DNA from 2 places in the Pseudomonas sp. MDT1-85 genome. Region 1 is predicted to be linked to the other one. Evidence: predicted binding sites of a transcription regulator. Region 1 holds the regulator's gene; the other holds the start of a gene.
What was found. Region 1 encodes FliA, which starts transcription of late flagellar genes. Its sites were predicted from a motif close to CTAAAGTTTNNNNNNNNNNNGCCGNTAA; they were not measured.

Region 1 (7,613 bases):
CGGTGCCTTGGCAACTGGGGTTGCTACTGCGGAAGCAGCAGAACCGGTGCCCACTTCAGTGAACTTGCCCTTGCCATGCAATTCGTCGAGCAGCGATTCGAACTCGTGATCGGAGATCAGATCGCTGCCGGCCGCTTTAGCGGTTGGCGCAGCCGGGACCGGGGCCGAAGCAATCGCCGATTCCAGCGCATCAACCGCAAAGTTGCCTTTGCCGTGCAGCTGATCGAGCAGTGCTTCGAACTCGTCGTCGGTGATGTCGGAGCTGTCGCCTGCCGCTTTCGGGGCCGCCGGTGCGGCGGGCACCGCGACCACTGCATCGGCGGCGAACTGGCCTTTGCCGTGCAATTGGTCGAGCAACGACTCGAACTCGGCATCGGTGATTTCGTCACTGGTGGCCGCATCAGCGGCAGGCGGCGAAGCAACCACGGGAGCCTCGGCCTGAGCCTTGACGGCGTTCAGCGAGTCCAGCAGCTGTTCGAATTCGTTATCGGTGATGTCACCTGATTCGCTTTCGGCGGCAGGTGCTTGCACCGCTTGCGCGACAGGTGCCGCTTCGTCGGCGGTTTGCGGCTCGGCCAAACGGGCCAACGCTGCAAGCAACTCAGGCGTGGCAGCCGTGATGGGGCTGCGTTCGCGGACTTCGCTGAACATGCCGTTCACCGCGTCCAATGCCTCGAGAACCACGTCCATCAGTTCCGAGTCGACGCGTCGTTCACCCTTGCGCAGGATGTCGAACACGTTCTCGGCGATGTGACAGCACTCCACCAGCTCATTGAGCTGGAGGAAGCCGGCGCCCCCTTTTACAGTGTGAAAACCGCGAAAAATTGCATTGAGCAAATCCGCATCATCCGGTCGGCTTTCCAGCTCGACCAGCTGCTCGGACAGTTGCTCTAGAATCTCGCCGGCCTCAACCAGGAAATCCTGAAGGATCTCTTCATCGGCGCCGAAGCTCATTAAGGGGGTGCTCCTACAGGTCTAAAAACCTAAAAAACCTAAAATTCTAAAATTTAAAATCCTAGGCTGGATAGCAAATCGTCCACATCGTCCTGACCGGACACAACGTCTTCTCTTTTATCGGCATGAATCTGCGGACCTTCACCCTGCGAGAGATGTTTTTGCGGATCTTTTTCAGCCAGCATCGCTTCACGGTCATGTTCGATACCCGCAAAGCGGTCGACCTGACTGGCCATGAGCACGAGCTTGAGCAGGTTGCTTTCAACTTCGGTGACCAACTGGGTCACGCGTTTGATCACCTGACCGGTGAGGTCCTGGTAATCCTGGGCCAGCAGAATGTCGTTGAGGTTGCTCGACACGACGCGGTTGTCTTCGCTGCTGCGTGTCAGGAAACCGTCGACCCGCCGGGCCAGCTCGCGGAACTCTTCAGCCCCGACTTCGCGACGCATGAACCGTCCCCAATCCGTGCTCAGCGCCTGAGCTTCGTCGCTCAGGCTGTTGATCAGCGGCGTGGCGTTTTCCACCAGGTCCATGGTGCGGTTGGCCGCGGCCTCGGTCAGCTTGACCACATAACCCAGGCGCTCGGTGGCATCCGTGATCTGAGACACTTCCTCGGCTTGCGGCATGTGCGGGTCAATCTGAAAATTGACGATCGCGCTATGCAGCTCGCGGGTGAGCTTGCCCACTTCCTGGTACAGGCCGCGGTCACGGGTCTGGTTGAGCTCATGGATCAGTTGCACAGCGTCGCCGAACCTGCCTTTTTCAAGGCTTTCGACCAGTTCGACCGCGTGTTTTTTCAGGGTCGATTCGAAATCGCCCTGTGAAGATTCGTTTTGCTCCATAGCTCCCCCGTGACGGACTGGCTTTGCACATCAACCGATGCGTTCGAAGATCTTTTCAATCTTGTCTTTCAACGCTTGAGCCGTGAATGGCTTGACCACATAGCCGTTCACACCCGCCTGAGCGGCTTCGATGATTTGCTCGCGCTTGGCTTCGGCCGTGACCATCAACACCGGCAGGTGTTTGAGTTTTTCATCGGCACGCACGTGGCGCAGCAGATCAATACCGGTCATGCCGGGCATGTTCCAGTCCGTTACCAGAAAGTCGATGCTCCCGCTGTTGAGGACCGGAATCGCGGTAATACCGTCATCCGCCTCGACCGTGTTGGTGAACCCAAGGTCACGCAACAGGTTTTTTATGATCCGCCGCATCGTTGAGAAGTCATCAACGATGAGGATTTTCATATTCTTGTCCAATTCGACCTCCAAGCAGTCTTAAAACGCGCGCAGCACCTGAACGCGCCGTTCAATCAATTCGGCGTAACACTCAACAGTTGTATGGATTACAACGGGCCGTGGCTGATGCAGCAAAATGCCGTACCAACCTCGTTCGCAGTGTCCCCACACTGCCTGTCAGCGCGCTCGCCACTCCCCCAAACGCCCCCGCAAACGGGCCGCGCACTGGCTGTGTAACTGGCTGACCCGAGATTCGCTGACCCCCAGGACCTCACCGATTTCCTTGAGATTCAACTCTTCGTCGTAGTACAGCGCCAACACCAGTCGCTCACGCTCCGGCAAATTGGCAATCGCGTCCGCCAGCGCCGCCTGGAAGCGTTCATCTTCCAGATCGCGTGACGGCTCGAGATGAGCACTGGCGCCATCCTCGTGCAGCCCTTCGTGTTCGCCGTCCTGCAACAGATCGTCGAAACTGAATAACCGGCTGCCCAGGGTGTCGTTCAAAATCCCGTAATAATCGTCGAGACTCAATTGGAGTTCGGCCGCAACTTCGTGATCTTTAGCGTCACGGCCGGTTTTAGCTTCAATCGAGCGAATCGCGTCGCTGACCATGCGGGTATTGCGGTGAACGGAACGTGGCGCCCAGTCCCCCTTGCGCACTTCATCGAGCATCGCGCCGCGGATTCGAATGCCCGCGTACGTCTCGAAACTCGCGCCTTTGCTGGCGTCGTATTTGGTTGATACTTCAAGCAGGCCGATCATCCCGGCCTGGATCAGGTCTTCGACCTGGACGCTGGCCGGCAAACGCGCCAGCAAGTGGTAGGCAATGCGTTTGACCAGTGGCGCGTAACGCTCGATCAGCTCGTACTGCGCGTCACGTGCCGACTTCTTGTAGAGGTTGTAGCCACTGGCTGTCATAGGACGGGTCCTGCGGTCTGTTGCACGAGGCGCTCGACGAAAAACTCCAGATGTCCACGCGGGTTGGCCGGCAGCGGCCAGGTATCGACCTTCTGCGCAATGGCCTTGAACGCCAGGGAACACTTGGAACGCGGGAAGGCTTCGTAGACGGCACGTTGCTTCTGCACGGCCTTGCGCACGCTTTCGTCGTAAGGCACCGCACCGACGTATTGCAGGGCGACGTCGAGGAAACGATCCGTGACCTTGGTCAACTTGGCGAACAGGTTGCGGCCCTCCTGCGGGCTCTGGGCCATGTTGGCCAGGACACGGAAACGATTCATGCCGTAGTCGCGGTTAAGCAGTTTGATCAACGCGTAGGCGTCGGTGATCGAGGTCGGCTCGTCGCACACCACCAGCAGCACTTCCTGGGCGGCGCGCACGAAACTGACCACCGAGTCACCAATGCCCGCAGCGGTGTCGATCACCAATACATCGAGGTTGTCGCCGATGTCACTGAAAGCCTGGATCAGGCCGGCATGCTGGGCCGGGCTCAGATGAACCATGCTCTGGGTGCCGGACGCGGCCGGGACGATACGAATACCGCCGGGCCCTTGCAACAGCACGTCGCGCAGCTCACAGCGGCCTTCTATCACGTCGGCCAGGGTACGTTTGGGTGTCAGCCCCAGCAGGACGTCGACGTTCGCCAGTCCCAGATCGGCATCCAGCAGCATGACGCGCCGGCCGAGCTCAGCTAGAGCCAGGGACAAGTTCACTGACACGTTAGTCTTCCCGACGCCACCTTTGCCGCCGGTCACCGCGATCACCTGTACGGGATGCATGCTGCCCATGTTATTTCTTTACCTTGTCTTTCTTAGACGGAGGCCACATTACTGGCTGCGCGTTCACCAACTGAACAATGCATGGCAGACCATCGATGTAGGTACAAAAACCGTTCATTAATACCTCAGCCAACCCGCTTGGTCGGACTGTGGTAAAGGTCAGCGAACATATCAGCCATGGCTTCTTCGCTGGGTTCTTCCTGCATTTGCACGCTAACGGCGCGGCTGACCAACTGATGACGACGCGGCAGATGCAAATCATCCGGAATCCGCGGGCCGTCGGTCAGGTAAGCCACCGGCAGTTCATGACTGATGGCCAGGCTCAACACCTCGCCCAAGCTTGCCGTTTCATCCAGTTTAGTCAGGATGCAGCCGGCAAGGCCGCAACGTTTGTAACTGTGATAAGCGGCGGTTAGAACCTGTTTCTGGCTGGTGGTTGCCAATACCAGATAATTTTTTGATTTGATGCCGCGTCCGGCCAGGCTTTCGAGCTGCATGCGCAGTGCCGGATCGCTGGCCTGCAGGCCAGCGGTATCGATCAGCACCACGCGTTTGCGCAGCAAAGGTTCCAGCGCCTGCACCAGTGATTGACCCGGGTCGACATGGGTGACCGACACATTGAGGATGCGGCCCAGAGTCTTGAGCTGTTCCTGAGCGCCGATGCGGTAGCTGTCCATGCTCACCAACGCGATGTTTTGCGCGCCGTACTTGAGCACATAACGGGCGGCGAGTTTGGCCAGTGTGGTGGTCTTGCCCATGCCGGCCGGGCCGACCATCGCAATCACACCGCCCTCTTCCAGTGGCTCGACTTCCGGGGTGGCAATCATCCGCGCCAGATGCGCGAGCAACATGCGCCAGGCCTGACGGGGTTCTTCAATATCGGTAATCAGTGCCAGCAGATCGCGCGACAACGGCCCGGACAGACCGATGCGTTGCAGGCGACGCCAGAGGTTGGCCTGGGCCGGACGGCTGCCTTGCAACTGATTCCACGCTAAAGAACCAAGCTGCACTTCCATCAGTTCACGCAGGCTGTTGAGTTCGAAACGCATCGAGTCGAATGCACGCGGGTCAACGCCGGTCGCTGTGGCAGGAGCAGGCGCCGAACGCCGAGGCTCGGCCAGCGTCGGTTCGATCAGCGGCTCGGCGGCGGTCAACGGCAGGCCGGCGAACAATTGGCGATTGGTGGTCTTGTCGCTCTCGCCATCGCTACGCAGGCTCAGTTCGGCCTGGGCGGTGACGATCCGCGACTGGGTCTTGCGCAGCTCGTCCTCGAGTTCCATGTTCGGAACACGCGGGGCCAGCGCCGACAATTTGTAATCCAGGGCAGCCGTCAGCTCGACACCGCCGGCGATCCGGCGATTGCCAATGATGGCGGCATCAGCGCCCAGCTCATCACGAACCAGTTTCATGGCCTGACGCATATCGGCGGCGAAAAAACGCTTAACTTGCATAAACCACTACCTCAGCCGTTGGGCCCTACTGTCGCAACGATGGTCACTTGCTTGTTGTCAGGGATTTCCTGGTAAGCCAACACATGCAAACCCGGGACTGCCAGTCGGCCGAATCGCGAGAGCATCGCGCGAACCGGACCGGCCACCAGCAGAATCACCGGTTGACCTTGCATTTCCTGACGCTGCGCCGCTTCGATCAACGAGCGTTGCAGTTTCTCTGCCATGCTTGGCTCCAGCAGAACACCCTCTTCCGAGCCTTGTCCTGCCTTCTGAAGACTATTGAGCAATATTTGTTCCAACCTTGGCTCCAAGGTGATCACAGGCAGCTGCGACTCAGTGCCTACAATGCTTTGCACGATTGCACGGGATACGCCGACGCGCACCGCCGCCACCAAAGCGGCAGTATCTTGACTCTTGGCGGCGTTGTTCGCGATGGCTTCGGCAATGCTGCGAATGTCCCGTACCGGCACCTGTTCGGCCAACAATGCTTGCAAGACTTTGAGCAATTGCGACAGCGAAACCACCCCCGGCACCAGCTCTTCAGCCAGTTTCGGCGAGCTTTTGGCCAGCAATTGCATGAGTTGCTGGACTTCTTCGTGGCCAATCAGCTCGCTGGAGTGCTTGTACAAAATCTGGTTCAAGTGGGTTGCCACTACCGTACTGGCATCGACCACGGTGTAGCCCAGGGATTGCGCCTGGGCACGCTGGCTGATTTCGATCCAGACCGCCTCCAGACCAAAAGCCGGATCTTTGGCGGTAATACCGTTGAGCGTGCCGTAGACCTGCCCCGGGTTGATCGCCAGTTCGCGGTCCGGGTAAATCTCGGCCTCGGCCAGGATCACGCCCATCAGGGTCAGACGGTAGGCGCTTGGCGCCAGGTCGAGGTTGTCACGGATATGCACCGTCGGCATCAAGAAGCCCAGGTCCTGGGAGAGCTTTTTACGCACACCCTTGATCCGCGCCAGCAACTGACCACCCTGGTTGCGGTCCACCAGCGGGATCAGGCGGTAGCCGACTTCCAGGCCGATCATGTCGATCGGCGTCACATCATCCCAGCCAAGCTCCTTGGTTTCCTGGGCGCGGGCCGGCGATGGCAGCAGTTCCTGCTGACGCTTGACCTCTTGCAGGGCATGAACCTTGACCGCGTTCTGCTTCTTCCAGAACAGGTAAGCGCCGCCAGCCGCCACAGCTGCCATGCTCAGAAAGGAGAAGTGCGGCATGCCCGGCACCAGGCCCATCACCGCCATCAAGCCAGCGGCCACTGCCAAGGCTTTCGGCGAGGCGAACATCTGACGATTGATCTGCTTGCCCATGTCTTCCGAACCGGAAGCACGGGTCACCATGATCGCGGCGGCAGTCGACAACAGCAGTGATGGCAATTGCGCCACCAAACCGTCACCGATGGTCAACAAGGCGTACACCCGACCGGCATCGCCAAAGGTCATGCCGTGCTGGAAGATACCGACCGCCATGCCGCCGATCAGGTTGATGAACAGAATCAGCAGGCCAGCGATGGCGTCACCGCGCACGAACTTGCTGGCACCGTCCATCGAACCGTAAAACTCGGCTTCCTGAGCCACTTCCGTCCGGCGCAGTTTCGCCTGGTTCTGATCGATCAGGCCGGCGTTCAAGTCGGCGTCGATGGCCATTTGTTTGCCGGGCATCGCATCGAGGGTGAAACGCGCGCTCACCTCGGAAATCCGCCCGGCGCCCTTGGTCACCACGACGAAGTTGATGATCATCAGAATCGCGAAGACCACGATACCAACCACGTAGTTACCGCCGATCACCACTTCACCGAAGGCCTGGATCACCTTACCGGCGGCGGCATGGCCGTCCTGACCGTGGAGCATCACCACTCGTGTCGAGGCCACGTTCAGCGCCAGTCGCAGCAACGTCGCCACCAGCAGAATGGTCGGGAACACCGCAAAATCCAGCGGCCGCAAGGCGTACACGCAGACCAGCAATACGACGATGGACAAAGCAATGTTGAACGTGAAAAACACGTCCAGCAGGAACGGCGGCACCGGCAACATCATCATCGCCAGCATGACCAGCAGCAACAGCGGCACACCCAGATTGCCTCGACTGAGGTCGGCAACGTTTGTGCGTGCAGTGTTGATTAACTGAGAGCGATCCACCGGTTTTCCCCGTTCCTTTAAAGCAAACTTTTGACGCCTGAAGCAGGCGCAGGGCGGGTACTGCAAGAAGCCTTCCAACTTTTGGCGGGGTGGGAA
Region 2 (7,613 bases), 1.3 Mb from region 1:
CAGGCCGCAGGGTTCGGCGCAAGGCGCGACTTGCTCGATGCCCATCTGCGTGCCGCCGCCCCGCACCTGGCGGATCCAGCGCACCACGGCAATGCTCCAGCCTTGACCGGCAGCATCCTCGATTCCGACCATTTCGCCAGCCTGCAGCTCGGCGGGCACCGCGCCCGGCCAGGCCAGGCAATAGCCACCAGGGCTGTGATTGATCACCGGCAGCGCATAGGTCGGGAAATGCTGTTGGCGGTCGGCCGCCTCGTGGCTGTCATCGTTCTGAAGGGGCGGGTATTCGATCTCTTCGTAGGGCAGCAGCGTGTCTGCCGTGCCATGGGGGGCGGCGTCGAAGGCGTGGCGCCATTGGTCTTTGGCGCGACTTGTCGGGTCGGTAGCCGAGAACTGCGCGGGGCGGGCGCCGGGTTTCTTCAGGATGTCGTTGAACGAGCGTTGCCCGCCGAGATAAAAGTGCAATGCGCTCATGCCCACGCACAGGGTCAACGTGCCGTGGCCGAGGGTGCGCTGGAAACTGCGCTCGGCGGCCTGACCCCAGGCGGCATGCAGGTGTTGCAGCGTATCCAGATTCAGCCCCGCCGGAACGGGCAACGGCGATACCTTGTCGGCCGACAGTTGCAGATGGATTTCGATGGCCGCGACCAGAGGTTGCGGGTCGATCCCCAGCAAGCGCTCCTGTTCTTCGGCGCGAAATTTTGAGCGGTAACGCGGCCCGGTGTCGAGATCCGGGGCGATGGCAAACAGCCCGTTGTCCGGTTTGGCCGGTTGCAGCTTGATCCACTGGCTCCAGGGTTCGAGCACTTCGGCGAGCCGGGCGATCTGGTTCTGGCGCAGTTGATTGCAGCGTGAAGCACCCAGCAGAAGGGCGACGACGTAGGTTTGCTCGGTGCTCAGCTTTTGCGTCTGGCTGGCCAGTTCATCGCGCACGCTTAGGTGTTGCAGCTGATGCTGACAGCCAATCCGATACAACTGATGCAGTTCCAGCCACAGACCTTCGGGCGCCGGGCAATAGAGTTGAGTGGTACGGATCAACGCGCCGTTCAGACAATGGATTGCCCGTTGCAAAGCCTGGGTCAGCAGCGGTGCACGGTCCTTGCTGAAGCGCGGTGCGATACGGATGACGATTTGCTTATAGCCGATCGCCAAGTGGCTCTGCAGCGCTTGGCAAAGGTTGGCGATCTTGCGCGAACGCTCATCGAGCACAATCGCCTGATGCAGGAAATGCCGCTCCAGGTGCTTGCAGACGTAATACACCTCGGGCCGCAGCAGCTCGAGCAATTGCAGGCGATTGTCGCCGGGTATGAGCAGTTGGTTGAGTTCGCTCAAGCCTTGATACAACTGGCGAGCGGTTTCGCCGATGTTGGCTTTGGGCAGGTTGGCGATCCAGCGCTTGAGGTCGCGAGGCGTGGCTTCGCAGAAAGACAGACGCGACTGCGTCGGAATCGGTGCGCGTAGCAGCAGGACAGGATTGGTCTCATTCATGCCAAGGACAAACTCCGACCGGGAAATGGGCAGTGAATGACTTTGACTGTAGCAGCTATGAACACGGGCGGGAGTGTCGCGATGTTTACGTCACGCATTCCCCTGTAGGAGCTGCCGCAGGCTGCGATCTTTTGATTTTGCTTTTTGACAGATTTGGCGTCGCCGAAGATCAAGATCAAAAGATCGCAGCCTTCGGCAGCTCCTACAGGGGAATGCGCCGACCGGAAGAAATTCCGGGTGGCGCATCCGGGATCAGGCGCTTGGCAAGCCGATACCCTGGCCCATCTGCACTGGCGAAAGGGCGTCCAGCCCTTCAGCCCATTTCACTTGATCCGGCCCGAACAGCACGACCGCCGTGGAGCCGAGCTTGAAACGACCCAGTTCCGCGCCTTTTTCCAGATGGATCGGCGCACGGGCGGATTCGTCGTAACGGAAGGTTTTCAGCTCGCGTTTTGGCGGCGTGATCAGCCCGGCCCAGACCGTTTCGATCGACGCCACAATCATCGCGCCCACCAGCACTACGGCCATCGGGCCACGTTCGGTGTCGAAAATGCACGCCACACGTTCGTTGCGAGCGAACAGTTCCGGTACGTTTTCAGCGGTGGTCTGGTTGACCGAGAAGATGCGGCCGGGGATGTAGACCATCTCGCGCAGAGTGCCGGCCAGCGGCATGTGTACGCGGTGGTAATCCTTGGGCGACAGGTAAATGGTGGCGAAATCGCCGCCCATGAATGGCGCTGCGTTGGCCGCATCACCACCGAGCAGTTCCAGCACGCTGAAGCTGTGGCCCTTGGCCTGGAAAACACGACCGTGTTCGATCGGGCCGAGTTGGCTGACGGCACCGTCGGCCGGGCTGAGGATCGCGCCTAGGGTTTGGTCCAGCGGGCGAGCGCCGTCTTTCAAGGCGCGGGTGAAGAACGCATTGAAGTGCTCATACGCCGTCAGGTCTTCGACCAGCGCTTGGGACATGTCCACTTGATAACGCTTGGCGAACCAGGCGGTTAAGGCGTTCTTGAACCAGCGCACGCGGCATTCGGCAATGCAGCCGGCCAGTCGCGAGAGCAAGTGATGGGGCAGCAGGTATTGGCTGAGGATAAACAAACGCTTATTCATTAACTGTCCTTAAAAACCTTAAATTTCTACGGGCGTGTCGGGATGGTTGCCCCATTCGCCCCAAGAGCCGGCGTAGCCTTTGACTCGCGGATAACCGAGCGACTTGGCGACTAGATACGTGAAGCCAGAGCGGTGGTGTGTCTGGCAGTGGGTAATGACTTCTTTGTCTTTGCTGATACCGAGTTGTTCCAGGATTTTCGGCATGTCGGTGCGGATGCGCAGGTTGCGCGCCTGATCCATGCCGGCTGTCCACTCGAAATTGACCGCGCCTGGAATGTGCCCGCCCTTGGCCGCCAGCACTTTCTCGCCGGAGTATTCCAGCGGCCCACGAGCGTCCCAGATTGCCAGGTCGGCGGCACCGAGACGGCTTTGCAGGTATTCGCGGGTGGCGATAGGTTCGTCGTGCAGTGTCAGGGCAACCGGGCCGCCGACCGCTGGGGGGATCTGGATCGACATGGGCAAGCCTTCTGCCAGCCAGGCCTTCAGGCCACCGTCGATATAGTGATACTTGCTGTGGCCGATGACATCCAGCAGCCAGATAAAGCGCCCGGCCCAACCGCCGCCTTCATCGTCATAGACGACGTAGACCGCATCGGGGTTGTGGCCCAGTTCGCCGAACAATGCTTCAAGCGCGGCGTGGGTCGGCAGCAGGCCTGGCGCAGGCGCCTGACCCAGTTGAGTGCGTTTTGGATCGACGAAGCGTGCCCCGGGGATATGCCCTGCGGCATAGCGGGCGCTGCTGGTCAGGTCCACCAGAATCAGTTCGCGGGAGTCGAGACGCGGGAGCAGGTCGCTCGGCTCGATCACCAGCGCCAAGCCAGAGAAGTCAGACATGTGAGGTCTCCAGAGCACAAAGGGGGGGATTGTAGCGCAGCGTCATGAGGGCCTGTTATCAGTTATTTCGGCGCAGGAAATAACTGAAAACAGTTAAGCCGTAATGCGATCTGTAGCAGATGCCGCGTTCGGCTGTAGCAGCTGTCGAGCCCCAGCGAGGCTGCGTTCGGCTGCGAAGCAGGTGTGAATCTGGCTGATGCGATCTGCCTGATGCACCGTAAGCTCTGCTTTGACGACTGCTGCGCAGCCGAACGCAGCCTCGCTAGGGCTCGACAGCTGCTACACCGGCATCAGCCCCTAGCGCTGGCTAAAGCTGTGCAGGGCTTTTTCGATGCATTGTGCGGTTTTGCCAAAAGCCTGCACGGTGATTTCCGAGAACGGCCCGCCGCCCTGATCCGCCACCACGATCATGATCACCCGACCGTTGTTGACCAGGGAGCGCAGCAGCAGGTGTTCGCCGCTGAACTGTTTACGCAGGCTGGCCGGCAATAGGGCGGAGAATTGTGCGTTGTTAGCTGGCGTCAGGCGCACCTGAGCCTGTTGCGCGAGCAGGCGCTGCAGCACGGTACTCTGGCTGACCACCAGGTTCAGGCCGGCCACTTCTTTGGGCAGCCCGGCAGTCTGGTGCACGCGCAGATTGGCGTGAGTGCGGTCGGCCATCAGGATCATCACTCGCCGCATGCCACACGCCACCAGAGCGTCTCGGGCCGATGTGGTCAAGTGCATGGCATTGGTAAATCGGCTCGGCTCCACCAGCAATTCGGCGCATTGTTTACGCCACTTCGCCAGGTCTTCGGCGGTGGGTGCTGGGGCTGGCAGGAGGCCGGCGTGAACGCGGTTCATGCCCTGCGGCCAGATCAGCGCTTCGGCCGGGTGCCAGAGGTCAGGCATGGCATGTTGTCGGGCGCTGTTGGCGGCCTGTTGGTGCAACTGTTGCTGCACCTCATCCATCGGCATTTGCAGGTAAAGGCTGGTCAGGTACTGCCAGCGTTCACAGTGAGGACTGTCCCACGCCTGTTGTGCCGACAATGCCAGACCATTGGCCAGCAGCACGGTATTGGCGGGCTGATTGAGCCAGCGCCGCAGTGCCGGGTCGTCATCGAGGCGGTTCTGTTGGCGCAGCGGGTGTTCGCTGTCACGCGCGATGCGCAGGACTTTCACCAGCTCGCGTTGTTCGCTGCGCAGCAGCCGATAACCCTGCTGGACCCAGATCGGTAAACGCCAGACATCCACCAGCGCCAGACAGATTTCCAGGAGGCGCACGCCGAACAATTGCTTTTCGACTTTGCGCGCCGACTCACCTTTATGGATGACCCGCAGCTCCCACTCTTCAAGCAACTGCGGATGGGTCAATGCCATGGGCCACAGTGGCGAAAGAAACAGCAGGCTGCCCCAGTGGATGTCCTGCCACAACCGCGCCAGGCGACTGGCAAAAAAACCGTTGGCCTGTTGAGTGGCGTGCTGGCTGATCAGCTGAAGCTGGCGCAGGGCGACGGGGATCTCCGATTGGGGTTCGGCGGGCAAGCGCTCGAGCAATTCTTCGGTGCGTTTCAAACCGAGGCGATTAATTGCCACTTCAAGATTTTCAGCGGGTTCGCTCATGCTGCCATGGGTGTGGCGGTTGGCTTCGCGAATCACGCTCAAGGCCAGGGCCGGGCTGTCCTGCATCATTTCGGCGATGTCGCGCAGCGAGCTGCGGCTATCGCGGATGGCTTGGCAGACACGGTCGTGACTGGCTTGCGGAACCGGCAGGCGCACGCTATCGAGCAGTTTGACCCAGCCTTTGAGCGTGGTCGGTTTTGGCGTTGGGACGTTCGTTTCGTTAGCCATGACTGGACGCGATCATCGTCTGCTTTACCTATCCCTGCGTGGGCCAAATTGGCTTTTCGCCTTAACTGGCTATAGTCTGGCGCAGTTTTGCCGATAAGGAGAAGAAGAGATTTTTTAACTTCCGAATATGACCTTGAACCCGACTCAGTAAGTGCTCTCCTACCTATGGCTAAAATTATCGGCATCATCGTCGTATTCGCGAGCGTGCTCGGCGGATACGTGCTTTCCCACGGCAAGATTGCTGCCCTCATCCAGCCTTTCGAGGTGATGATTATCGGCGGCGCGGCCCTTGGTGCATTCCTGCAGGCCAACCCCGGTCATATGACGATGCACGTGCTCAAGAAGTCCTTGAGCATGTTCAGTTCGCGCTTCAACCACACCTTCTACCTGGAAGTGCTGGGGCTGATTTACGAGATTCTCAACAAGAGCCGCCGCGAAGGCATGATGGCAATCGAAGGCGACATCGAAGATGCAGCCGCGAGCCCGATCTTCGCCAAGTACCCGGCAGTCCTGAAAGATGACCGCATGACCGCATACATCTGCGATTACCTGCGCATCATGTCCTCTGGCAACATGGCACCCCATGAGCTTGAAGGCTTGTTCGACATGGAACTGACCAGCCTCAAGGAAGACCTGGACCACCCCTCCCACGCAGTCAACGGCATCGCCGACGCCATGCCGGGTTTCGGTATCGTTGCGGCGGTATTGGGTATCGTGGTGACCATGGCCTCCCTGGGTGAAAGCGACCAGAAAATGATTGGCTTGCACGTAGGTGCGGCTCTGGTCGGTACCTTCTTCGGTATTCTCGCCGCCTACGGTTTCTTTGGTCCGCTGGCCCACGCCCTGGGCCACGATGCCAAGGAAGAACTGAACGTCTACGAAGCCATCAAGGCCTCGCTGGTGGCTTCGGCTTCCGGCATGCCGCCATCGCTGGCAGTGGAGTTCGGCCGCAAGGTTCTGTACCCGGCGCACCGTCCTAGCTTCGCTGAGCTGGAACAAGCGGTTCGCGGTCGCTAAGTCATGGAAAATAACCAGCCGATAATCATCAAGCGCGTCAAGAAATACGCGGGCGGGCATCACGGGGGGGGCTGGAAAATCGCCTTCGCTGACTTTGCGACAGCGATGATGGCGTTCTTCCTGGTGCTCTGGCTGTTGTCCACGGCAACACCGGAACAGAAGATCGCCATTGCCGGTTACTTCAAGGATCCGATCGGCTTTGCCGAAAGTGGCACCCCCTACATCATCGATCTTGGCGGCTCCCCGACCCTGGCGCCGGAGAACACCCTCAACCCCGAGGTGAAATCCCAGCCTCAGCCGGACAAGGTGACTGTCGACACCGAACAGGTCGAAGGCATGGCCGAACAGGTCGAGAAGGAACGCCTGGAATTGCTGCTGCAAGAGTTGCAGAACAAGGTTGAAGAGAATCCGCAGCTGCAGAAGTTCAAGGATCAGATCCTCTTCGAGATCACCCAGGACGGTTTGCGCATCCAGATCGTGGACGCCGAAAACCGCCCGATGTTCGACTCCGGCAGTGCGCGTCTGAAGCCGTATTTCGAAGACATCCTGCTGGCCATGGCCGACACCATCAAAGCGGTGCCAAACAAGATCAGCATCAGCGGCCACACCGATGCCAAGCCATACTCGAGCACCGGCGATTTCGGCAACTGGGAGCTCTCGGCCAACCGCGCCAACGCGGCTCGCCGTGCATTGATCGCCGGCAGCTATCCGGACGCTCAGGTAGCGCGAGTCGTGGGTTATGCCTCGTCAGCGCTGTTCGACCGGGAGAACCCGTTCAACCCGGTCAACCGCCGAATCGACATCGTCGTGCTGACCAAGAAAGCCCAGCGTGCCATCGAAGGTTCGCAAGGTGCCGAACCTGCGCCAGTGCCGACGCAAGGGCAGGGTGGCCCGGGCGAAGTGCCCGCGCCGCCAGTCGATCCGAATGCCTTGCCGGCGGATAAGGAACCGCTGCCGGCTCATGAGCTTCGGGAGCGGTTGAATCTGTTTGATGATCCTGTGCCGAAAGCGGGTGAGCCGCCCAAGCAGTGATCCACGAAAAAGCCGCGAATGATCGCGGCTTTTTTGTTCGTGCGAAGGCATGTCGCTGCTGGCGGTAAAGATCAAGAAATTAGGATCGTTCGGAGAATGGTGTAGGACGGCTCTGAGGCATATCAACCGGGTTTTACTTCACCTAATGGCTCGCTTATAGTTCGCCCGTTGCCGACGAATCGGTGATCGATCTTAGCCGGTCGAACAAAGAGTGCACAGGCGCCCCCTGAAAGGAGGCGCTTTTTGCTGCCTATCTTTTTATGTTTATGGCGGCTGTGCGTGGGACACCTTCGGGTGTGCCG

Region 2: motA (flagellar motor stator protein MotA) is a predicted target of FliA. The motif match lies at 5,332-5,359, and genes of this name have one in related genera.

The regions. Positions count from the first base shown of each region.
Region 1 covers NZ_CM142715.1:2,113,425-2,121,037, reverse strand. The annotation lists gene ACYZT2_RS09585 (chemotaxis protein CheA) at 1-954, opposite strand, end outside; gene ACYZT2_RS09580 (protein phosphatase CheZ) at 1,008-1,796, opposite strand; gene ACYZT2_RS09575 (chemotaxis response regulator CheY) at 1,827-2,198, opposite strand; gene fliA (RNA polymerase sigma factor FliA) at 2,367-3,107, opposite strand; gene fleN (flagellar synthesis regulator FleN) at 3,104-3,934, opposite strand; gene flhF (flagellar biosynthesis protein FlhF) at 4,051-5,376, opposite strand; gene flhA (flagellar biosynthesis protein FlhA) at 5,388-7,517, opposite strand.
Region 2 covers NZ_CM142715.1:846,548-854,160, forward strand. The annotation lists gene ACYZT2_RS03835 (molecular chaperone) at 1-1,485, opposite strand, end outside; gene asd (archaetidylserine decarboxylase) at 1,738-2,598, opposite strand; gene ACYZT2_RS03845 (rhodanese-like domain-containing protein) at 2,617-3,432, opposite strand; gene ACYZT2_RS03850 (HDOD domain-containing protein) at 3,730-5,262, opposite strand; gene motA (flagellar motor stator protein MotA) at 5,428-6,279, shown strand; gene motB (flagellar motor protein MotB) at 6,283-7,311, shown strand.